Regions from separate parts of the Methylobacillus flagellatus KT genome, predicted to be linked through region 3. Evidence: predicted binding sites of a transcription regulator. Region 3 holds the regulator's gene; each other region holds the start of a gene.
What was found. Region 3 encodes sigma-54, which starts transcription at its own class of promoters, with help from an activator protein. Its sites were predicted from a motif close to TGGCACNNTTCCTGCT; they were not measured.

Region 1 (5,936 bases), 1.5 Mb from region 3:
ACCTGCCTTTTATCGCGGGCAGCCTGCCCGTGTTCTCGCCCAAATGGGGAGAACAGCCTGGCCAGGAAAAAGTGCCTTTCGACAAGCTGGGCCTGGAAATCCCGGTCGCGAGCGGCCCCTACCTGATCAAGAAGGCGGTCAGCGGCAAGGGCATCATCTACCAGCGCAATCCGGATTATTGGGGCAATGACATTGCCGTCCGCCGCGGCAGCTTCAATTTCGACGAGGTGGAGTTCAAGCTGTACAAGGACAAGGATACCCAGGTATCCGCGCTGCGGGCCGGCGACTTCGACTTCGTCAGCGATCCGCAAATGCGCTACTGGTGCTGCCAATACATAGGCAAGCGTTTCGATAGCGGCGAACTGGTCAAGGAAGTGGTGCCGCACCGCAATCCGCCGGCCATGAATGGCTATGCGGTCAACCTGCGCAAGGCGCGGTTCCAGGATATCCGGGTGCGCAAGGCGCTGAACTATGCGATGGATTTCGAATGGATGAACCAGAAGATCTTCGCCGACGAGTTCATCCGCCCGCAAAGCTTCTTCGCTACGACGCCCCTGGCTGCGACCGGCTTGCCCAGCGAGGAGGAGCTGAAGCTGCTCGAGCCGTACCGTGACGAGATTCCGCCCGAAGTGTTCGGGCCGATGTTCGTGCAGCCCAGCACCAAGCCGCCGTCGAGCATCCGCCATAACCTGACCAAAGCGCTGGAGCTGTTTGCCGAGGCAGGGTGGCATAACCGCGACGGCGTGCTGCGCAACAGCCAGGGCGAGCCCTTCGTTATTGAGGTATCGACGACAAGGGCCCCGAGCCCGTTCATGGACGTCATTTACCTCAATATGGAGAAACTCGGCATCGTCGTGAAGAAACGCGTATCGGATGCGGCCACTACGCGCAGCCTGATGCGGGGTGGCTTCAATTATGACTATACCAGCGTCTCCTTGCGGGAGAATCGCATGCCCGGCGTGGAATTGTGGCGCAACTTCAATAGCAAGGATGCTGACGTGCCGGGTTCGGAGAACATCATCGGCGTCAAGTCGCGAGTAGTGGACGAGCTGATCCAGAAGCTGCTAGACGCCGATAGCCAGGAAGAACAGCAAGTCGTTGGCCGGGCCTTGGACAGAGTCTTGATCCACAGCCATTACCTGACGCCGTGGCGCTACCTGGTCAACCACTACATTATTTATAACCACCGTTTGCGCAGGCCGGATACGTTGCCGCTTTATTACGGCGTGCAGGATTGGGCAATCAACTGGTGGTGGGACGGCACGGCAGGCAGCCCCGGCCATATGGATGATAGGAAATAGCCTTCTAGCGCGCTGCCGGCGGTTGGTAGAAGCGCGTTTTTTAACATTAATCAAAAGGAATGAATGAGATGAGTGCTGTGTACCCCATCAATCCGCGTAAGACGGAATACGAAATCAGTCCAATTTTTGTGAACCGATGGTCTCCGCGAGCGTTTACCGGGGAACCGGTCGAAGACGCCGCATTGTTCAGCCTGTTCGAGGCGGCACGCTGGGCGCCTTCGGCCAACAATTCCCAGCCATGGCGCTTTATCTATGCGAAGAACGGCGGTACAGGCTGGGACAAGCTGCTGGGGTTGGCGAACGAAAACAACCGGCGCTGGGCTTCGCGCGCAGGCGTGCTGGTGGCGCTGCTCTCCAAGAAAACCCATATCCGCAACGGAGATACCGAGCCGACGCCCCTGCGCAACCATTCCCTGGATGCAGGCGCGGCATGGGCCAGCCTGGCGTTCCAGGCCGTGCATGTCGGCTTGGCCACCCACGCGATCGGCGGATTCGATCGCGACAATGCGCCGGCCGTCCTGGGGGTGCCCGAAGGCTTCCAGGTAGAGATATTGATCGCCATCGGCAAGCAGGGGGAAAGGGCGGCCTTGCCCGAGGATATCCAGGCCAGAGAACAGCCGACCCCGCGCAAGCCCTTGGCGAACTTTTATGCCGAAGGCCAGTTCAACTTCAAGGAGTAGCGCAATGGCGGATGACGGGTTGGAGGCGCACGAGAGCCTGATCAAGGCCATCGTGTCACGGTGGGATCAGGGATGGGCGGATTTTGACGCCGCGCTCGCCTCTCGGGATTATGCGGAAGATGCAGATTGGATCAATGCCTTCGGCGTATTCAAGCACGGCAGGAAGGAGATTTTTCAGTACTTGCGCAATATCTATCACTCTCCCCAGGTGACCTCGCGACGCAGTACATCCTCGATCTCTTCCATTCGCTTTATCCGTCCCGATATTGCAGTCGTGACGTCATACAGGGAAACTGCCGGACAGAAAACAGCGAGCGGGGCGGAATACCCCTTGAGGAAAACCCGCGATTTGCGCGTGCTCGCATTTGAACATGGCCTATGGAAGATTGCCAGTCATCTTGTGGCCGATGAAAAAGCAGCTTTGCCTTGAATGATGGAAATGCGCTACGACAAGCTGCTTTTCGATCTAGATGGCACGATCAGTGATCCCTTGACGGGAATTGCGCGCTGCATCAATCATGCGTTGCAGCATGCCGGATATCGCACATATACCGAAGCTGAATTGAGTCCTTTCGTCGGGCCGCCGCTTGATCAGACGTTTCATTCGATCACGGGAAGCCGTGACCAGAAGAAGATCAAGGCATTGGTGGAGAAATACCGGGAGCGATATGCCGACATTGGGTATGCAGAGAACCAGTTATATCAGGATGTGGATGCCACCATTGCAGGTTTGCATGCTGCTGGTGCCATGATGGCTGTGTGCACTTCCAAGCCCCAGGTCTATGCTGAAAAAATTCTGGAACGATTCAATCTTAGGCAATATTTCCAGTTCGTCAGCGGAGGGGATATTGGCATCAAAAAGTGGCAGCAGATTGCAGCGCTGAAGGCACTTGGACTGGTGACTGAGGAAACCCTGATGATAGGCGGCCGGGATGTGGACCTGAGTGCGGCAGCGGTCAATCACCTGCCTTCTGCTGCTGTTTTGTGGGGATATGGTTCGCTTGAGGAATTGCTTCCGCACCGATGCCTGCATGTATTTCATCATCCTCATGAGCTGAACCTACTGAAAGACTGGATTGTTGCCCAGCCATCAACTGTTTGATTTCGAGCAGTTTGGAAGGGTGGGCTGTTGTTATACAGACACTTCGGGTTTGTATTTGCTGTGATGTGACATGGCGCCTTACTGTCCCTAGGCAGCGCTGGTCAAGATTAGTTGAATAAATTCAATCATCTTAAGATTCCCATAAAATAATAATGGGATTTGAAGACAAATGGCATGGTTTCTGCGAGAGCTAAGGGGATTCAAGTAGAGTGATTGCGGAGACGATGCATGACAGTTCAATTTTTCTGGCAAGTCCCAACTGCGGGCGACGGGCGCTATGCTGATGCCGAGAAACACATCCGCGGCGAAAGGGCCGATAGCCGACCCTATTTCCTGCCGGGCGTGACCGACCCTCGCGGTCAGCGATTCAATTATTTCGACCATTTGCACCAGATCGCCAAGGCGGTGGAACTCGCCAAGTTCGACGGCATCAAGGTCAGGAACGACCCGGAGGGTGACGAATCCTGGATTGTTGCCGGCTATCTCAGCCGTGCCACACGCTACCTCACCGTGCTGGCCGAGTTCGACGCCTCGCGCGGCTCGGCAGTCTATGCTGCCAAGAATGCGGTGAGCTACCAGCGCTTTACCGAAGGCCGTTTTGCCTGGCAGATCGGCGTGGAGCCTGACGAGGCAAAGCGCCGGCAGCAAGGCGACTTCGTCGCCCAGGCGGATCTGTACCCCAGGGTGGAAGAGTTCGTCACTGTGGCCCGCAACGTCATCACCACGACCGGATACGATTTCAATGGCCGGTTTTTCCAGGTCTTGCAAGGCGGCTTCCAAGGGCCGCTTTCCGGCCAGAAGGTTCCGCCCGTCTATCTATCTGGTGAGACGGATGAGGCATATGCCCTTTCCGCCAAGCTGGCTGACGTGCATGTGCTGGATGCACAGCCGCTAGACAAAATAGCCAGCAATATTGCGCAATTACGCAACTTGGCACGCAGCCATCACCGGGCTTTGCAAATTGGCCTGCGCGTGGATGTGCTAGTGCGTGAAACCGAGGAAGAAGCGGTATTCGATGCCAAGCGTTATGCCGAGCAGACCGGCCAAAAGACCATTGACAACAATGTCGCAGGATTATGGCAGGGCTTGACCACAGCCAGTACCGGCGCTAGCGCCGTGCTGGTCGGCAGCTTCGAACAGGTCACTGAGCGGTTGGCCGCGTTTGCGGATGCGGGGGTCGAGCAATTCATCCTTGGTGCCGTCCCTAGCCTGGAAGAGGCTTACCGCATCGGCGAGTATGTCTTGCCGTCATTGCGTTCCCTGATAAACGGCGCCAGCCAGCGCGCAGCCTGATAGAGGAGTCGAGATATTATGGCAATTGATGTTTTCTGGAGAATTCCTACGCACGGCGAGCCCAGCTCACTGCGCAACAAGCTGCATCACCGCGGCGACTGGTCACAGCAAGAGGGCGACCATATCGTGCATAAAGGTCTCAGCGGGGGTCATGGTGACGGTTTTACTAATCTCGACTATATCGCTGAGGTGGCACGCGCTGCCGAGATCTCGGGTTTTCAAGGCGGATTGATTCCTTCCTTCCCAATGACGGATGAGCCATGGGCGATTTCTTCGTTCCTCGCGCGCGAGACCAGTACTTTTCGCTTCATGATTGCGTTTCAGCCTGGCTTCCTGAACCCCGTCGTGGCTGCACGCATGACAGCCAGCCTGCAGCGAGCTACTCGTGGTCGGGCGCTGTTTAATGTGATCACTGGTGGCGGGGGGCCTGCCCAGCTGTGGTGGGGCGATGTAGCGCCGCACGATGACCGCTATGCGCGTACGACAGAATTCCTGGACGTATTGCGCGGGGTATGGAGCGGGAACAGTTTTTCCTACCAGGGCAAGTTCTACCAAGTGGAGAATGCGGCCCTGCCAGCCCAGCTCCTGGGCCAGGATTTTCCAGAGATTTACTTCTCAGGCTCGTCCGACGCGGCCCTGGCTTCCGCGTCCAAGCATGCGGAATATTACCTTTCATGGCTGGAGCCTTTCGACCAGCTGCGCGATAAGTTCGATCGAGTGAAGGAACGCACTGCCGCATTGGGTCGCAAGATCAAATGCGCAGTACGGGTGGACATCATTGCGCGTCGCACCGAGGAGGAAGCTTGGCGCGAAGTGCGACGCGGGTTTGAAAACCTCGATGACGCTGCGCGCGAGCGTTACAAGCGTTTCGCCCAGCAAACCGGCGATTCCGTTGGGGCCAGCCGCCAGCGTAGCACTGCGCCGAAGGAGCTCAATGATTATCGCGACTTCATCATTCATCCCAACGTCTGGTCCGGCCTCAGCCTGCTGCGCGGCGGGCAGACCCAGGGCATCATCGGCAGCTACGAGCAGGTGGCCGAACGACTGGATGACCTGGTCAGGCTCGGCGCGGATGCCTTCATCCTCGCCAGCACACCGCACCTGGAAGAGGCATACCGGGTAGGGGAGGAAGTATTGCCGCTGGTGCGCGGTCACGATAGCGCACCAGCCTTGCGCGCTGTCGGTTGAGCACTTGCAGAAACGTACCCCCCCTATACTTGTAGCATAAGGGGTACGTTGCGAGGGTCTAAGAGACACTTAAAGTATTCAGCCAGTTGGCCAGGAGACTTTAAAAGCTGCAGTCAATAGAAAGCATCAGGCATTCCCTGGCACTGCTTGACCAACCTGCCGTTTGCCAATGGCAGGTATGCCTGACTACTGTCGCATGTTAGAATCTCGTGCAAGCCGGTTGTTACGGCTGTTTTTTCGTGCAGTTTTTATTGATTAATCAAGGATTTATAAATGAGTCAAATTACTATCGAGCACAACCCAAGTGAAGAAAAACTGAAAGAGCTGGGTGTGGCAAACTGGTCCATCTGGGAAAAGGAAGTATCAAAGTTC
Region 2 (5,936 bases), 760 kb from region 3:
GTGGATGCGCGCAAGGGCAAATCCCCTACCGGCGAAACATTGCTGCAACTGTTGGAGCGTCGCTTGGATAATGTGGTCTTCCGCGCAGGTTTCGCACCAACGATTGCCGCTGCCCGCCAACTGGTTACCCATCGCCATGTAATGTTGAACGGCAAGTCCGTCAACATCCCCTCTATTCGCGTGCGTGTGGGTGATGAAATATCACTGAAAGCGAGCAGCACCAAACTGCCTATCGTAGTGGAAACATTGGCCAACCCACCTTTGACACGCCCTGAATGGATCTCCTGGGCTGAGCAAAGCCAGCAGGCCAAGGTTGCGCATCTGCCGGCAGCGGAAGATGTGCCGTTCCCAGTTGATGTTCAGCAGGTTGTCGAGTATTACGCTAACCGTCTGTAATTTTTGACAGGAATTTCAAAAGGCCGCAATTGCGGCCTTTTTTATTGCTGAAAGCCCGCAACATGATGCCATTCGACTTAGGGATAGCAAATAAGAATAATTAAGGAGTAGGCGTAATTAACTGATAGAATGCGTATTATTCTTGACTACATATATGAGAATAGTTATCATTTTTCGCTCGTGTTGCAGGGTGCTTGGCACCGTTGGTTGCAACCTAAACAACGAGCGGGATGATGATGAAGACAGCGAACAATTGTAGGCGTGTAGTGCTTGCTGGAGCTGAAGGATGCAGGGTGTTGTACTGTGAGGAGTGTAATGTCATGGAAATTGAAGTCGGCGCATTGAGTCTGCGCCTGGAAGATCATGCATTCAACTCGTTTGCTGAAATGATTCAGGAAGCGGCCACCCGCTTGGCAATATACACTGCCAACAAGTCCCATAGTCAATTTGCAACCAGCATCAAAAATGTCCACTGAATCTGCACTGGCACGTCTTTCAAAAGAGCAATATATTGAGGGGCAATTGAGTCAGACATCAACTCGCAATCTAGTTCCAAAGCGGACTCCCAGGACACCAGACGCACAGCACTTTTCTGTCAAGGCGTTGATTGTCACTATCTTGGTTCATGCCGCAGTGTTTACCGCATTGATCATTGCTTCCACCCGTGAGCCTCACCGGGAAGAGTCCGCGCCGCCTATCATGGTCAGTCTGGTACAGAGCCCAGAGCCTGTGCCTGAGGTAGCGATTACTGAACCGGAGCCTCAGCCTACACCTAAGCCGCCCCAGCCCAAGCCGAAACCAAAGCCCAAACCCAAGGTAGTGGATAAGCCTGTCCCCATTGAGGCTCCACAGCCTGTGGAGCAGGTGGAGGAGGTCAGGGAGGAGGTGTCGGAGCCACAACCGCAGGAAGCGCAGCAGGCCCCTTCGCAGGCGCCAGTCCAAGATGCGCCAGTGGTTGCTGAAAGGATAGAGCCGGTGCCGCCGCCAGAGCCAAAAGAACAGCCTATCCCGGAAGTGGCGATCAGCGGGGTCTCGTATTCGCACCAGGAAATTCCTGTTTATCCTGCCATGTCCAGGAGGCTGGGAGAACAAGGGGTCGTGATGTTGCGGATACTGATTTCTGAAACGGGCGTGCCTGAGTCCATTGAGATTGAAAGCAGCAGTGGTTCGGAGCGTCTCGACAAGGCTGCACTGGAGGCGACCAAGAAATCGAGGTTCAATCCATACAAGCGTAACAACAAGCCGATGAAGGTCTCCGTGATTGCGCCCGTCCGGTTCTCAATTGCGGATTAGCAAGTTCAACCAGGTTAGTCACACTTTAAATAAATAGGATTAATGCAATATGGAAAATGCATACGAATTTAACAGCTTGGATTTCATTTTGGACGGTGGCCCGGTTTCCATCCTGGTTGCAGTGGTGCTTGTCTTCATGTCGGTGGCAAGCTGGTATCTCATGGTGGTGAAGTTCTATCAGGCCTTGACCATTCGCAGCGCTAACCGGGAATACAGCAACAGTTTCTGGCAGGCATCCTCGATTGAGTCGGCATTGCGCCATGACAGCGGCGAGACCATTGTTTCCCGCGTCGCGAACCAGGCAGTGGATGCAGCCGAGCACCACCAGTCTCATGTCGGCAGCAACGTGGAAGATGCCTGCAACAAAGATGAATTCATTGCCCGTGCCATGCGCCGTCAGATTTCCGCTGAGAGCGAACGTCTTGATTATGGCTTGACCATGCTGGCATCGGTAGGCAGTGTCGCGCCTTTTGTCGGTTTGTTCGGTACGGTATGGGGTATTTACCATGCGTTGGCGAGTATTAGCCAAAGCGGGCAGGCGACTCTGGACAAGGTGGCCGGTCCGGTGGGTGAAGCCTTGATTATGACGGCTTTAGGCCTGGCGGTGGCGATTCCTGCCGTCTTGGCCTATAACGCGCTGGTGCGCCGCAATCGCCTGATTCTGAGCGAGGTCGAGGCTTTCGCTAATGACTTGCACATTTTGTTGACCACTGGCGCTCCATTGAATCCCAGCAGCAAGACCACGGCAGGCGTGGCCGCTGTCCGTACTGGAGCCAAGCTGAAAGAGGTGACAGCATGATGGCAGGCGGTGGAGTCGGTGGCGCGGAGGGCGGCAACCGTCCCATGTCGGAGATCAATACCACGCCGCTTGTAGATGTGATGCTGGTATTGCTGGTGATCTTCATCATCACCGCTCCCTTGTTGACTCATGCGGTCAAGATTGATTTGCCCCAGGCGACCAGTCAGCCTTCCCCGGAAAAGCCTGATATTATCGATATCGCGATTGATGGTGCTGGCACCATGTATTGGAATGACCAGGCCGTTACACTCGAAGAGCTGAATGCCAGGCTGCATGAGGTGGCTGACAAGGACCCTCAGCCGGAGCTGCATATCCGTGCAGACAAGGAGACAAGGTATCAAGTGCTTGCTGAAGTCATGGCGTATGCCCAGAATGCAGGTGTACAAAAGCTGGGTTTCGTGAGTGATCCCACTCCAAAGTAACTTTAGGTGTGTAAAGTAAAAAGCCGGCGATGACCGGCTTTTTACTTTTTTGTCACTCAGTTCCCCTGATAAGGTCTCATTTCAATCCGCTTCTTGCCATCACTGTTCAACTTTCTGCCACTATTGTAGTCTTGTAAAGAGTTCACCTGTTGTAAGCGCGTGGAGTTGGTCATGCGCGCAATACGACTCCCGGATGGCCTGATTTTTGCTCGCTGAACAATGAGAGTGCTAGGTTCGCGAGAATTTCATGTTGGTCATTCAATATGGGTTCCCACACTCAAGCCAACGGGTGGCATTTTGTAAACTCACATGGAAAGACGCCAATGACTGCTGCAAAAGAATCTAACAAGCCGAAAGCCTCCACGCTTGTGATTACCACCGAGAAGACCCCGATAGCACAAGCATTGCAGAATCACCTGATTTTTTCTGCGTTCAAGACCAGTGAAGCTTCCACGCCCCGTGACTGGTATGTGGCGACCGGATATACCATACGTGACCATGTCGTCGAACGCTGGGTCAAAACTGCTGAGGCATACAATGCCCAGGATCCTAAGCGAGTGTATTACCTTTCTCTGGAGTTCCTGCTTGGCCGCATGCTGCAAAATGCTGCACTGAATCTGGGCATCGAGGGTGAAGTGGCTGAGGGCTTGAAGACGCTGGGACACAAACTGGAGGATGTCGTCGAGCTGGAAAACGATGCTGCGCTGGGAAATGGCGGCTTAGGGCGCTTGGCTGCGTGCTTCTTGGACTCCATGGCGAGCATGGATATTCCTGGGACAGGCTATGGCATCCGCTATGAATATGGGATGTTCCGCCAGTCAATCAGCCAGGGGCAACAGGTGGAAAATCCAGACAATTGGCTGCGGTACGGCAATATCTGGGAGTTTCAACGACCAGAAAGCCAGTATCCAGTAAGGTTTTATGGCAGGGTGGTGGAGTTCCCGACTGCCAAGGGCATGGAATACCACTGGGTGGATGCGGAAAGCGTGCTCGCCATTGCCTATGACATGCCGGTACCAGGCTACGACACAGAGACCGTGAACACCCTCCGCTTATGGTCGGCCAAGGCGGCGCGTGAATTCGATCTTGCGCATTTCAACGAAGGCAACTATGAAAAGGCCGTCGAAGAGCGTAATGCCTACGAGAATATCTCCAAGGTGCTTTATCCTAACGATACCTCCGTATTGGGTAAGGAGCTGCGCCTGAAGCAACAGTATTTCTTCGTTTCGGCCTCGATCCAGGATATCTTGCGCCGCTTCTTGGCCAAGCACGACGATTGGAGCGTGTTGCCGGACAAGGTGGCGATCCAGCTCAACGATACGCATCCCGCGATTGCCGTGGCCGAGCTGATGTATCAGCTGGTGGATGTGCATCACCTGGACTGGGACAAGGCATGGAAAATCAGTGAAAAGGTATTTGCCTATACCAACCATACCTTGATGCCGGAAGCACTCGAGACCTGGTCGGTGGAGATGTTCGGCAGGCTACTGCCACGGCATTTGGGTATCATCTACCGTATCAATCATGAGTTCCTGCAGATGGTAAACCACAAATTCCCTGGCGATACCGATTTGCTCAGGCGCGTGTCTATTATTGATGAGGAGCATGGACGCCGCGTGCGCATGGCGCACCTAGCCGTAATTGGCAGCCATACCGTCAACGGGGTGGCTGCCTTGCACAGCGAGCTGTTGAAATCGACCTTGTTTGCCGATTTCAACCGCATTTTCCCCGGGCGCTTCATCAATATTACCAATGGCATTACCCCCCGTCGCTGGCTCAATCAATGCAATCCCGGATTGACCAAGCTGTTGGAAAGCGTCATCGGCAAGGATTTCCACCATGACCTCTATAAGCTGCGCGCATTGGAGCCATTGGCTGACGATGCCGATTTCCGTAAAGCGTTCCATGCGGTGAAATTGGCGAACAAGGAGCGGCTTGCCAAGCGGATTGAGCAAGTGACAGGCGTCAGGCTCAACCCTGCTGCCTTGTTCGATGTGCAGATCAAGCGCATACATGAATACAAGCGCCAGCTGCTGAATGTGCTTCACATCGTGACCTTGTACAACCGTATCCGTAGCGGGCATGTCAAGGACATCACGCCACGCGCCGTGATTTTTGGTGGCAAGGCAGCGCCGGGCTATTGGATGGCCAAGCTCATTATCCGCTTGATCAACGACGTGGCTTCTATTGTCAATGAGGATCCTGCCGTGGGGGATAAGCTCAAGGTCGTGTTCTACCCGAATTACGAGGTGTCGGCAGCGGAGCTTTTGTTTCCGGGTAGCGATCTTTCCGAACAAATATCCACCGCCGGCACCGAGGCGTCGGGCACCGGCAACATGAAAATGGCCCTGAATGGCGCCCTTACCATCGGAACGCTGGATGGTGCCAATGTGGAAATCCGCGAGGAGGTCGGGGAGGACAATATTTTCATTTTCGGCCTGACCACCCAACAAGTGGCGGAGCTGAAAGCCAATCATTACAACCCGTGGGACTACTACCATGGCAACCCCGAGTTGAAGCAGGCTCTGGACATGATCACCAACGGCTTTTTCTCCGTCGATGAACCAGATCGTTATCGTGCCATCGGGGAGGCTTTGCTGCAAAACGGGGATCAATACCTGCTGCTGGCCGATTATGCGAGTTATATCGACACCCAGGATGCGGTGGGCCAGCTATACAGGGACAAGGATGAGTGGAACCGTCGGGCGATCCTCAATGTCGCGCGTATCGGCAAGTTCTCGAGTGATCGCACCATTGGTGAGTACGTAGAGAAAGTCTGGCACGTCAAACCCGTGCAACATTAAGCGGCAATACTTGTGCGCATGGTTGTGTGTTGCGGAGTAAAATGCTGAGCTAACCTTGTGGACCATCTTCTGGGAGGAACCATGCGTCATCTTGTGACTGCATTATCATTTGCCATTTTTTCCACCCATGCGGCTGCGCTGGATCTGGGCAGCATCAGCAATGCCGATGCCAGCCAGGGACTCAAGCAGGCGCTGATGCAAGGGGCAGAGCGCGCGGTCACC
Region 3 (5,936 bases):
TTGCGCTCGCGCAGATATTCATCCTCAATCAGTTCGAACTGCGCCACCAGCTCATGCATCTGCTGCTTCAATGCCCATTCGGCATTGCACAGCTCCTGTTCGATGATGGCCTTGGGCGCTTCCGACAAATGCTTGTCGGACAATATCATCAGATGCGTGTTGATGAAGGCTGCCAGCTCTGCAGGCGCATTGGCCGGCAATTGCTCGCGCACGGACTCGAGGTCGCGCCTGACATGGGCCAATGCCTGCTCGAAGCGGATGATTTCGGCTGCGACCGCTTTCCTGGGAATCTGGTGATGCACCACTTCGACCAGGGCATTGGCGACGAGATGGGCGCTGCCGATGGCGATGCCACCCGACACGCCGACGCCGTGCATGGAAAAACTGACCTTGCTGCTCTGCGCCATGGAAGATTATTCCTGAGGGGGGAAGGAAGGCATGGCGAAACCGTTATTCAGGTTCGCCAAAACGGTCGTTGATGAGCTTCACCAGGGCATCCATGGCAGCCTGTTCGTCGCTGCCGTTCGTTTCGAGCGTCACCTTGCTGCCCTTGCTCGCCGCGAGCATCATCACGCCCATGATGCTCTTGGCGTTGACGCGCCTGCCATTGCGTTCGATCCAGATTTCGCAGGCATATTGGCTGGCAGTCTGCGTGAGCTTGGTGGATGCGCGGGCATGCAGGCCCAGCTTATTGATGATTTCTATTTCTTGTTTAATCATGATGCTTACATGCGTCCTTGGAAAAATGCACCACGCCTTCGCGTCCGCCGCTGATGGACTTCTCGACCAGGGTCATGATGCCGTTGTCTTGCCGATAGGTGAGCGCCCGCACCAGCATAGGCAGGTTGACCCCGGCCACGCCTTCGACATGGCCGGGAATCAGCAGCCTTGTCACCAGGTTGCAGGGTGTGGCGCCGTAGATATCTGAAAGTATCAGCACTCCCTGCCCCTCGTCCAGTTCCCTGATCATTTGCTGGGCCTGCGGCAGTAATTCGCCCGGGTCGTCATGCGTACCAACCCCGAGCTGCCTCAGCAACGGCGGTCGCGAGCCCATGACGTGGCTTGCACAGTGAATCAGGCTTTCGCCCAGGGTGCCATGGGCAATGATGAGTATACCTATCATGCGTTGTATTCCATATCCTCGGCTGCGCTGCGGCTGGCTACGCGGCCTAGTTGGTCTCCAGTGATCGATGCCGCACCAGCACGCGGTATTCCTGGCGGCGGAAATGTGCCGCAAGACGTTCTGCAAGATAGACCGAGCGGTGCTGGCCGCCGGTGCAACCGATCGCCACGGTCAAGTAGCTGCGGTTGTCGGCAATGAAGTTGGGCAGCCAGCGCTCGATGAAACCGCGGATATCGTCATACATGTTCTGTACGCTGTCATGTGCCTCCAGGAACGCACACACGGGCTTGTCCTGTCCGGTCTGGGGCCGGAGCGCCGGATCATAGTAGGGGTTGGGCAGGCAGCGCACGTCAAACACATAATCTGCATCCAGCGGAATCCCATGCTTGAAACCAAACGAGGAGAAGAGCAGGATGAGTTCACCGTTTTTCTGCGTCACGAATTCCTTGACCCAATTGCGCAAGGCATTGGCGCTGAGACTGCTGGTATCGATGCGCAGCCCCAGATCAACCAGAGGCTCCAGCATGTGGCGTTCGTGACTGATGCTCTCCGCCAGAGTGCTGGTGTCACTGCTCAAGGGATGGCGCCGGCGCGTTTCGCTGTAGCGCTTGACCAGTGTCTCCACATTGGCCTCGAGAAAAAGCACCTGTACCTCGATGCCCTCATCCTTGAGCTTGCGGATGTTGCCTGGCAGCGCCTCGAGCGAGGCACTGCGTGTATCGATGCTGATTGCCACTCTTTGGTGATTGCCTTGGCTCAGATGTTCCGAAGCTTGAGGCAGCAGGGTGGCAGGCAGGTTGTCGATGCAATAGTAACCACTGTCTTCCAGCATCTTGAGCACGATGCTCTTGCCTGAACCCGAAAGACCGGTCACGATGACAAGCTGCATGCTCTATTCGGCCTGTGGTTTCGTTTTCCGGGAAGTGCGCGCCATCTCGCGATGCTGGCGCTGCAGGAACTGCTTGGTACCGTTGATGCCGCGCAACAGGAGCATATGGTTGCGCACGGCCACTTCGACCAGGACGGCGATATTACGGCCGGCAGCGACCGGGATCACGACCTTGGGGATTTTGACATCCAGGATTTTCTCATGCTGCGATTTGATGTTGAGCCGATCCAGCGGCACCATGGTATCCGCCATTTCCAGTTGCACGATCAGGTCGAGCGGCTTGGTCGGCTTGACGGCATTGTCGCCAAACAAGGCGCGGATATTGAGCACCCCCAATCCGCGCACTTCGAGGAAGTCTTGGAGCAACGGCGGGCAACGCCCTTCCAGCCTGTCCGGCGCGATACGATAGAAGTCGACGATATCATCCGCCACCAAGCGGTGTCCTCGCGAAATCAGCTCCAGTGCCAGCTCGCTCTTGCCAATGGCCGCGGTGCCCTTGATCATGAGGCCGAAACCCTGCACTTCCATGAACACGCCATGCAAGCTTTCCGATATCGCCACGGCTTGGGCAAGGTAATGGCTCAGCACATCCATGAGGCCGGGACTGCGTAAAGGTGAAGTGAACAAAGGCGTGCCGAACTCGTCGGAAGCCGCCACCAGTTCTTTCGGGGCTTCTTCGCCATTAGCGACGATGATGGCTGCCAGGTCAGCGGAAAACAGGTTCTTGATCGCCTGGAACAATTCGCGCGCCTTCAGGCTGCGCAGGTAGTCCATTTCCGCGCAACCCAAGACCTGTACACGGTTGGGATGCACGAAATTCAGGTGACCGACCAGCGCCAGAGATGGCTTGGTCACGGTTTCACTTGTCAGGGGATTGTCGCCACCCGCCAACCCTGCTACCCATTTCAGCTTGAGCTTGCGGCGCATATCCTTGTAAAGCTGGGTCACACTGATTTCAGCCATGTATGCTTAATACCTTGGGGGATGAACATGCAGAAGAAATTGCTGCAAGCGCGTCAAATCCTTGCTCGTAGCATAGCGCTTGCAGCATCTCACCGAAGGTTACTCAACCGGTTGGTGCTTGAGGCCACCTGATGCTTGGTTGTGGTTGCTGATCTTCTCCTTATGCTTCAACACTTGGCGGTCCAGCTTGTCAGCTAGCAAGTCAATCGCGCTGTACATGTTTTCTGCACCACATTCCGCATGCAGGTCGTTGCCAGGCACATGCAGGGTGGCTTCCGCCTTTTGCACCAGTTTTTCTACACTCAGGGTGACCTTGAGGTCAATCACATGATCAAAGTGATTACTGAGTCGAGCCAGTTTAGACTGCACATATTCGCGCAACGCTGGAGTAACCTCTAGATGATGTCCGGTCAGGTGCAAATTCATAACACTCTCCTTACTTGAAAAACGCGCAAATCAAAGCGACTTGCGCTGGTTGGCCGCGGGTATCTGTAGAGACTCGCGGTATTTCGCTATAGTTCTTCTTGCCACGACAATCCCTTGCTTGCTCAGGATATCGGTGATCTGATTGTCGGACAGCGGCTTCTTCGGGTTTTCCTCGCTCACCATCTGCTTGATCAACGCACGGATCGCCGTGGCGGAGCACGCTCCTCCCGACTCTGTCGCCACATGGCTGCCGAAGAAATACTTCAACTCGTAAACACCGCGCGGTGTGAGCATGTGCTTTCTTGTGGTCACGCGCGACACGGTCGATTCATGCAGGCCCAGCTCATCGGCAATCTCCCGAAGCACCAACGGGCGCATGGCCACTTCGCCGTGCTCGAAGAAATTACGCTGCCGGTCCACGATTGCCTGCGACACACGCAGGATAGTGGAGAAGCGCTGCTGGATATTCTTGATCATCCATTTCGCCTCCTGCATCTGACTCATGAGATATTGACTGGAGCTGTCACGATTCCGTTTCAGGATGCCGGCATAAAGCTGGTTGATACGCAGCTTGGGTACGACCTCATCATTCAGGCTGGCAACCCAGATCCCCTTGATCTTCTTCACCACGATTTCATGCTGGATGTAATGATCCGAAGTAATGTGGCTGAATTCGCCGCCTGGTCGCGGATTGAGCTGGGTCACCAGTTGCTGCACCGATTTCAGGACATCATCATCGCAATGCAGCAGTTTACGCAAGCGCGTGTAATCACGACTTGCCAGCAGGGGCAGATGCTGTTCGGCAACCTTGATCGCCAACTCCACAAAAGGTGTTTCTGCCGGCAAGGCACGCAGTTGCAATGTCAGGCATTCTGCCAGGTTGCGGGCGCCAATCCCCGGCGGATCCAGATTCTGGATATGCTTGAGTGCCGTTTCAAGCTCGAGCGGATCGATCTCCAGCTCTTCCGGCAAAAGCTCGGCCAGCTCTTCCAGGGACTGTTCCAGATACCCATCGTCATTGATCGCATCTACCAGTACCATCGCCAAGGTCTGATCACGTTCCGACAAAGGCAGCAGCTTGATCTGGCTCAGCAGGTGTTCACGCAGAGTGAGGTTGGCCGCTTCCTGAAAGCTGAAGTCGTTATCGTCTTCACTATTAGCGCCGCCTTCTTCCCAGCGGCTACCTCCTTGGAAAGACTCATAGTAATCATCCCCGCCGCCAAATTCGTCAATGCGTGGCAATTCCTCGCTCGCGGGCGCAGGCGCTTCGCTGGCAGGAGCAGAAACCGCAGCATCCGGGGCAGGACTGTAGCTTTCGGATATCTCGGCAGCACCGTCTGGACCGTCTATACGCTCCAGCAAGGGATTGGCCTGCAACAGTGACTCCAGCTCCTGGTTGAGTTCCTGCGAGGACAGCTGCAACAATTTGATTGACTGCTGCAGCTGCGGCGTCAATGCGAGATTTTGGGAAAATTTTAGCTGTAGACTTTGTTTCATCTCTCTAATTCTGCATGGACTACAGGCGGAAATCCTTGCCCAGGTAAACTTCTCTTACACTCTCGTTATGAATGATTTCACTGGGTTTCCCCGATGCGAATACGCGGCCTTCGTTCACGATATAGGCGCGGTCGCATATGCCCAATGTCTCACGCACATTATGGTCCGTGATCAAAACTCCGATGTTGCGCTCGGTCAGAAAACGTACGATCTTCTGGATATCCAGTACCGCGATCGGGTCAATCCCCGCAAACGGCTCGTCCAACAGTATAAAACTGGGATTGGTCGCCAGGCAGCGGGCGATTTCCACCCGGCGGCGCTCGCCTCCGGACAGGCTGACTGCCATACTGTTGCGTATATGGGTGATATGGAGCTCCTGCAACAAGGATTCAAGCTGCTCATTCTGCTGCTCAGCGGTCATTTCCTGCAACTCGAGGATGGCCTGGATATTCTCCGTCACCGTCATCTTGCGGAAAATGGACGGCTCCTGGGGCAGGTAGGCCAACCCCATGCGCGCGCGCTGGTGGATGGGCATCCGACTCAGGTCCTTGCCATTGAGCAGTATGCGTCCGCCATCCAGGGGCACCAATCCCACCATCATGTAGAAACTGGTTGTCTTGCCCGCGCCATTCGGTCCTAGCAGTCCAACCACCTCGCCACTGTTGAGCTGCAGGGAAATATCCTGCACGACGGTGCGCGATTTATATTGCTTGCGCAAGCTTTCTACGATTAATTCACTCATTTATGCGGTCGATACCATCTCTAATATAAAGCGCGGTCGCCTTGACCGGTAAACAGGCAGAAGGCTGCAAACAGCCGTCCGGCTCAGGGAGCCTCCGCCTCTGGTTTCTTCCTCGGCTGAATAATGGCGCGCACACGGCCAGTCGGAGTTGTCGCTTGTGATCCGCCGCTGATGACTTCCGCATATTCGGCGTTGGCGTCATACATGATGTAATCCCCATGCACGATATCATCGCCGCGCTTGACCCAGGCATTGGTAAACAACTGCACCTTGTCCATGCGTCCATCATACTCTAT
Region 4 (5,936 bases), 160 kb from region 3:
CTGCGGCGTGGCAGGGCGCATTTGCTCACGCTCCTTGACGAAGACGATGTTGTCGTCGCCGGCCATGCTGTTGACGAAGCTGCGGAAGCGCTTGCGCACTTCGGGGTCCGTGACTGCGGTCTTCCACTCATCCTGGTAGGTATCCACGACGTGCTGCATTTGCGCTTCAAGCTCCGCGCCCAGACCCAGCGAGTCGTGGATGATCACATCCTTGAGGTAGTCCAGGCCGCCCTCCAGGTTGTCGCGCCAGGTGCTGGTACGTTGCAGGCGGTCCGCAGTGCGGATGTAGAACATCAGGAAGCGGTCTATCATGCGGATCAGTTCTTCCTTGCTCAGGTCGCTCGCGAGCAGTTCGGCATGGCGTGGTTTCATGCCGCCGTTGCCGCAGACGTAGAGGTTCCAGCCATGCTCGGTGGCGATCACGCCCACATCCTTGCCCTGCGCCTCGGCGCATTCGCGTGTGCAGCCCGAGACGCCGAACTTGATCTTGTGCGGCGCGCGCAGCCCCTTGTAGCGGTTCTCCAGCTGTACGGCGAGGCCCACGCTGTCGTCCACGCCATAGCGGCACCAGGTGGAGCCGACGCAGCTCTTCACGGTGCGCAGCGACTTGCCATAGGCATGACCGGACTCGAAGCCAGCGGCGATCAATTCCTCCCATATCTGTGGCAACTGCTCGACGCGCGCGCCGAACATGTCCACGCGCGCGCCGCCGGTGACCTTGGTATAGAGGCCGTATTTCTTGGCGATCTGGCCGATGGCGATCAGGCCGTCGGGCGTGACCTCGCCGCCGGGCATGCGCGGCACCACCGAGTAGCTGCCATCCTTCTGGATATTGCCGAGAAAGTAGTCGTTGGAGTCCTGCAGCGGGGCCAGATCCTTCTTCAGGATGAAGTCATTCCAGCAGGAAGCCAGGATGCTGGCGGCAGTGGGCTTGCAGATGTCGCAACCGAGGCCTTTGCCGTGTTTGTCCAGCAGTTCGTCGAAGGTCTTGATCTGGCCCACGCGCACCAGATGGTAAAGCTCTTGCCGGGAATAGGGGAAGTGCTCGCATAAGTGATTGTTCACTGTCATGCCGAGCTTGAGCATTTGCGCCTTCATTACCTGGGTAACGAGGGGAACGCAGCCGCCGCACGCCGTGCCGGCCTTGGTGCAGGCCTTGATCTCTCCGATGGAGCAGGCGCCGTTGGCGACCGCTTCGCCAATCTGGCCCTTGGTGACGTTGTTGCACGAGCACATGATGGCCTGGTCGGGCAAGGCGTCCACGCCCAGGCCGGGTTTTTCCTTGCCGTCGCTGGCCGGCAGGATCAGGAATTCGGGGTTTTCCGGCAAGGGCATATCATTGACCGTCATTTGCTGCAGGGTGCCGTATTCGTCTGCATTGCCGATCAGCACCGCGCCGAGCAGCTTCTTGCCATCCTCGCTGACGACGATCTTCTTGTAGATATTGCGTACCTCGTCCAGATATTGGTAGCTGCGCGCACCCGGGGTTTCGCCGTGGGCGTCGCCCACGCTGGCGACATCCACGCCCATGAGCTTGAGCTTGGTGCTCATGTCGGCACCTTGGAACGTCATGGCTGCATCGCCGGAAAGGTGGGCGCAGGCGATACGTGCCATGTCGTAGCCGGGTGCAACCAGGCCGTAGAGCTGGCCGTTCCAGTTCGCGCACTCGCCGATCGCATAAATATCGTGGTCGCTGGAGCGGCAGAACTCGTCAATCGCAATGCCGCCGCGTGCGCCGATGACGAGGCCGGATTCGCGCGCCAGTTCGTCGCGGGGGCGGATGCCGGCAGAGAACACGATCATGTCTGTCTCGAGCCAGGTTTCGTCGAAGAAGACCATGCGATGGCGCGCAGTGGCACCGTCGGTGATATTGACGGTGTTGCGGCTGGTATGCACATGCACGCCCAGCTCCTCGATCTTGGTGCGCAGTACGCGCCCGCCGATGTCGTCAACCTGCACAGCCATCAGGCGCGGCGCGAATTCCACGACATGGGTATCCAGCCCCATGTCGCGCAAAGCCTTGGCGCATTCCAGGCCGAGCAGGCCGCCGCCGACTACGACGCCGCTCTTGGCTGTCGCTCCTGCTGCGGTCATCGCTTCCAGATCTTCGATGGTGCGGTAGACGAAGCAGTGCTCGCGGTCGCGTCCGGGGACAGGCGGTACGAAAGGCACGGAACCCGTGGCCAGGACCAGTTTGTCGTACGGCAGCACGGTGCCGTCGGCCAGGCTGAGACAGCGCTGGTGGCGGTCGATGTGGGTGGCGCGGGCGTTCAGGCGCAGCTCCAGGCCTGGCCGGTCATAAAAGCCGGGCTCGACCAGAGAAAGGTTTTCAGCCGTGCTACCGGAGAAGAAGCTGGACAGGTGTACGCGATCATAAGCAGGACGGGGTTCTTCGCCCAGTACCGTCACTTGCAGTTTGGCGGCGGCAAGGTCAGGATGGCGCTTGACCAGCTCCTGCACAAAATAGTGCCCCACCATGCCGTTGCCGACGACCACTATACGGGTGTATTCATTCATCGCGGTGTTTCCCATCAGGTTGAAGCATGTCGGCACATGGCACTCGTTTCGCCATGGCCAGGCATTGCTGTTTCGTAAGCCCAAAAACAAAAACGGCGTCCATGGCTTATGCAGCAACTGCCTGGAGGGCAGCACTAAACAAGCCATGGACGCCGTTGTCCACAACAGGATTTCCAGACCTGCGGAAATCCCTTGCTAGAAAAACTCATTGCCATCGACAATGATTTGCTATGAGATAAGCAACAGGCATGCCAATACACGGGAGGCTGCAATCACGCGCTGGCGCAAAATGCCTTAAACCTTTTTCCTGTATGGGTTTTCTGGCTGTAGGCACGTCTCGCTGGCTGTTTGCAGAGATGCCGGGATCAGTAGGTCGATTCGGCATGATGCACATTCATGACGCACCTGAAGGAAATTGCACCAGAATGGTTCTTTTGTTAATGGGAATTATTTTCACGCCAGGCCCGAGTAGCCCCAGGTAAACAGGCATGGTCAAGAGACGCACAGCAGGTAGACCAGGATGATGTTGACCAGAAGCGAGCATACCGTCAGCCACTGCCATTGCTGCAGTCGCCCACGCGCGAGCAGCGGAGTGCGCTGCACGGGCAGGATGGGGCGGATTTCGCCGACTTCCAGCGCCAGCAGCATTTCCTCCGCAGTCTCAAAGCGGGAGGCCGGGTTACGCGCCACGGCCTTGAGGATGATGTTTTCCAGCCAACCGGGAATGTCGGGGCGGTAGCGGGTGGGCGGCACGGGTTCGCCGAAGCGCGGGTGCTGGAACGGCTCGATCTCGCCGTAAGGGTATTGGCGTGTCAGCAGATGGTAGAGCGTGACGCCTGCCGCAAAAAGGTCGCTGCGCACGGAGGCCGCTTCCCCGGCCTCGAACAATTCCGGGGCCATGAAGCTGGGGGTGCCGGGGTTGGACATCGCCGCCGCCTGCGCCTGGTGACCGCCGGAGGCCACGCCGAGATCGAGGATGCGCAAGCGGCCGTCCCTGCCCATGTGCAGGTTGGCGGGCTTGATGTCGCGGTGCAGGATATGCAGCCGGTGCAGGGCACCGAGCCCGCGCAGCATGTCTATGCCGATGCGCGTGATGCCGGCCGTCGTGAAGTGGTGCCCGTGCTGCAGGCGATAGTCCAGGGTCGCCCCCTCGTGCCAGCTCATGACGTAATAGAGCTTGCTGCGCTGGCTGGCATCGAGCGGCAGCACCTGCGGCAGGTATTGCGACATGACGCGCTTGGCGAGCCATTCCTCGTTGAGCAGGGCCTGACAACTTTCGTGGTCCTCAGCCAGCACAGGCTGCAGGGTCTTCAGCACCCACAGCTGGCCGCTGTGACGGTGCCTGACTTTATATACCAGGCTGGTGCGGGATTGGTGCAGGCGTTCCAGGATCTCGACATCATCGAGATGGTCTCCAGTCTTGAGCCTGGGCGGCAATGCGAGCTGGCAGGCTGCTGCCAGGTGGTCGGTGAGCGTTTCCTCGCCCGGCCTGACCACGCGTACCACCACTACCGTGGCGTTATCGCTGCCGCCGGCCGCCAGCGCCAAGCGTGTGAGTTCGTCGCAGCTGCGCTGCGGATGGTCGTACAGTTCCAGAGTGTGGTGGATGACAGCTTGCTCCAGGGCAGCCCACACGCCATCGGTCATCAAGGCGTAGACATCGCCGGCCTGTATGCCGCCTTCCGCGTAGTCCACGCTGAGCTGCTGGTCCAGGCCTACCGCGCGCTTGAGCACGTGGCGCATATCCGGCCTGTCCCAGACATGGTCGGTGGTGAGCAGCTCCAGTTTTCCGGTGCGCAGGCGGTATAGGCGGCTGTCACCCACGTGTCCTGAATAATAGCGCTGGCCGCGCAATACCAGCAGTGACAGCGTCGTTGCCATGCCCGCCATCTCGCGGTGCTGGGATGCCTGCGCAAGCACCCAGCGGTTGGCGGCTACGATCACCTTGTCCAGTGCCGCCGGGATTTCCCAGGTGTCAGGGGTGGCGTAGTAGTCTGTCAGCAGGCTGCGTACAGTCATCTCAGCGGCTTCGCGCCCGCCGGCATTGCCACTGACGCCGTCGGCCACGGCAAAGATGGCACCCTTGACATCAAGGACGGCGCCGGTAGGGGTCACCATGCCCGCAAAGTCTTCGTTGCGTTCACGCTGTCCGGTGACCGAGCTCGACCCCGTCGTAAATTCCAGTGTCACCGGTCCGCTACACCCTGGCGCTGGTGACAGCGGCAGAGCCCCAGGTGGTACGCCAGCGCTTCTTGACCAGTGTCAGGCCGAACAGGGCGACGACTGCCAGGCTGGCGAATACGGCCAGGCCGAGCTGGTAGCTGCCGGTGACTTGCTTGGAATATCCCAGGCTGGAAGCCAGATAGAAGCCGCCAATGCCGCCTGCCATGCCGATCAGGCCGGTCATCACGCCGATTTCCTTGCGGAAACGCTGGGGTACGAGCTGGAATACTGCACCGTTGCCCATGCCAAGTGAGATCATCGCCAATACCACGATGGCCAGCCCTGCCAGTTGCTGGCCCAGGCCAACACTGAGAATGAACAGGAAAACCGCCGCCAGGATATACATGGCGCTCAGCGTGCGGATGCCGCCGATGCGGTCAGCCAGGTTGCCGCCGATAGGCCGGACGAAAGAGCCGGCAAATACGCAGGCCGCAGTGAAATAGCCTGCATGCACCGGGTCCAGGCCATACTGGTCGTTGAAGTAGATCGTGAGCGAGGAGGCCATGCCGACGAAACCGCCGAAGGTGACGCTATAGAAGAACATGAACCACCAGGCATCCTTGTCCTTGAGCACGGCCAGGTACTGGCTCAGCGACTTGCCCGCTGGCGGATTGGGCGCATCCTTGGCGAATACCATGTAGACGACCAAGGCGATGCCCAGTGGGATCAACGCCAACCCGAAGACGTTATGCCAGCCGAATGCGAGCGCAAGGCCCGGGGCGAACAGGGCGGCGAGGGCGGTGCCGGAATTGCCCGCACCGGCGATACCCAGGGCGGTGCCTTGGTGCTCAGGCGGATACCAGCGCGAAGCCAGCGGCAGGGCGACGGCGAACGAGGCGCCGGCAAAGCCCAGGAACACGCCCAGCAACAATGCCTGCTGGTAGGAGTGGACGCCATGCAGCCAGGCGAAGGCCAGGGCCGCCAGCACGATCAACTGGCCGATCAGCCCGGCCTTCTTCGGCTGGATCTGATCCACCAGTACGCCCATGACCAAGCGCAGCAGGGCGCCTGTCAGTACCGGCGTGGCCACCATCATGCCTTTCTGTGCGGGAGTCAGGGCCAGATCGGCGGCCATTTGTACCGCGAGCGGACCCAGCAGTACCCAGACCATGAAGCTGAGGTCGAAATAGAGGAAAGCGGAGAACAGGGTCGGTTTGTGTCCTGCCTGCCAAAAACTTTTTTGCATGATATTTCCT

Region 1: the regulator sigma-54 is predicted to act here: its motif matches at 3,254-3,269, upstream of MFLA_RS07865 (LLM class flavin-dependent oxidoreductase).
Region 2: the regulator sigma-54 is predicted to act here: its motif matches at 3,105-3,120, upstream of MFLA_RS04510 (glycogen/starch/alpha-glucan phosphorylase).
Region 4: the regulator sigma-54 is predicted to act here: its motif matches at 2,756-2,771, upstream of nirB (nitrite reductase large subunit NirB).

The regions. Positions count from the first base shown of each region.
Region 1 covers NC_007947.1:1,639,181-1,645,116, reverse strand. Annotated here, with positions in the region: gene MFLA_RS07885 (extracellular solute-binding protein) at 1-1,301, shown strand, start outside; gene MFLA_RS07880 (nitroreductase family protein) at 1,370-1,981, shown strand; gene MFLA_RS07875 (SgcJ/EcaC family oxidoreductase) at 1,986-2,411, shown strand; gene MFLA_RS07870 (HAD hydrolase-like protein) at 2,412-3,083, shown strand; gene MFLA_RS07865 (LLM class flavin-dependent oxidoreductase) at 3,312-4,376, shown strand; gene MFLA_RS07860 (LLM class flavin-dependent oxidoreductase) at 4,395-5,564, shown strand; gene MFLA_RS07855 (cupin domain-containing protein) at 5,838-5,936, shown strand, end outside.
Region 2 covers NC_007947.1:915,550-921,485, forward strand. Annotated here, with positions in the region: gene rpsD (30S ribosomal protein S4) at 1-396, shown strand, start outside; gene MFLA_RS04490 (hypothetical protein) at 717-872, shown strand; gene MFLA_RS04495 (energy transducer TonB) at 862-1,689, shown strand; gene MFLA_RS04500 (MotA/TolQ/ExbB proton channel family protein) at 1,739-2,488, shown strand; gene MFLA_RS04505 (ExbD/TolR family protein) at 2,488-2,910, shown strand; gene MFLA_RS04510 (glycogen/starch/alpha-glucan phosphorylase) at 3,234-5,714, shown strand; gene MFLA_RS04515 (DUF4197 domain-containing protein) at 5,796-5,936, shown strand, end outside.
Region 3 covers NC_007947.1:150,951-156,886, reverse strand. Annotated here, with positions in the region: gene ptsP (phosphoenolpyruvate--protein phosphotransferase) at 1-407, opposite strand, end outside; gene MFLA_RS00770 (HPr family phosphocarrier protein) at 451-720, opposite strand; gene MFLA_RS00765 (PTS sugar transporter subunit IIA) at 713-1,123, opposite strand; gene rapZ (RNase adapter RapZ) at 1,170-2,012, opposite strand; gene hprK (HPr(Ser) kinase/phosphatase) at 2,016-2,975, opposite strand; gene hpf (ribosome hibernation-promoting factor, HPF/YfiA family) at 3,075-3,401, opposite strand; gene MFLA_RS00745 (RNA polymerase factor sigma-54) at 3,432-4,898, opposite strand; gene lptB (LPS export ABC transporter ATP-binding protein) at 4,918-5,640, opposite strand; gene lptA (lipopolysaccharide transport periplasmic protein LptA) at 5,724-5,936, opposite strand, start outside.
Region 4 covers NC_007947.1:315,364-321,299, forward strand. Annotated here, with positions in the region: gene nirB (nitrite reductase large subunit NirB) at 1-2,517, opposite strand, end outside; gene MFLA_RS01655 (bifunctional protein-serine/threonine kinase/phosphatase) at 3,010-4,707, opposite strand; gene MFLA_RS01660 (nitrate/nitrite transporter) at 4,715-5,926, opposite strand.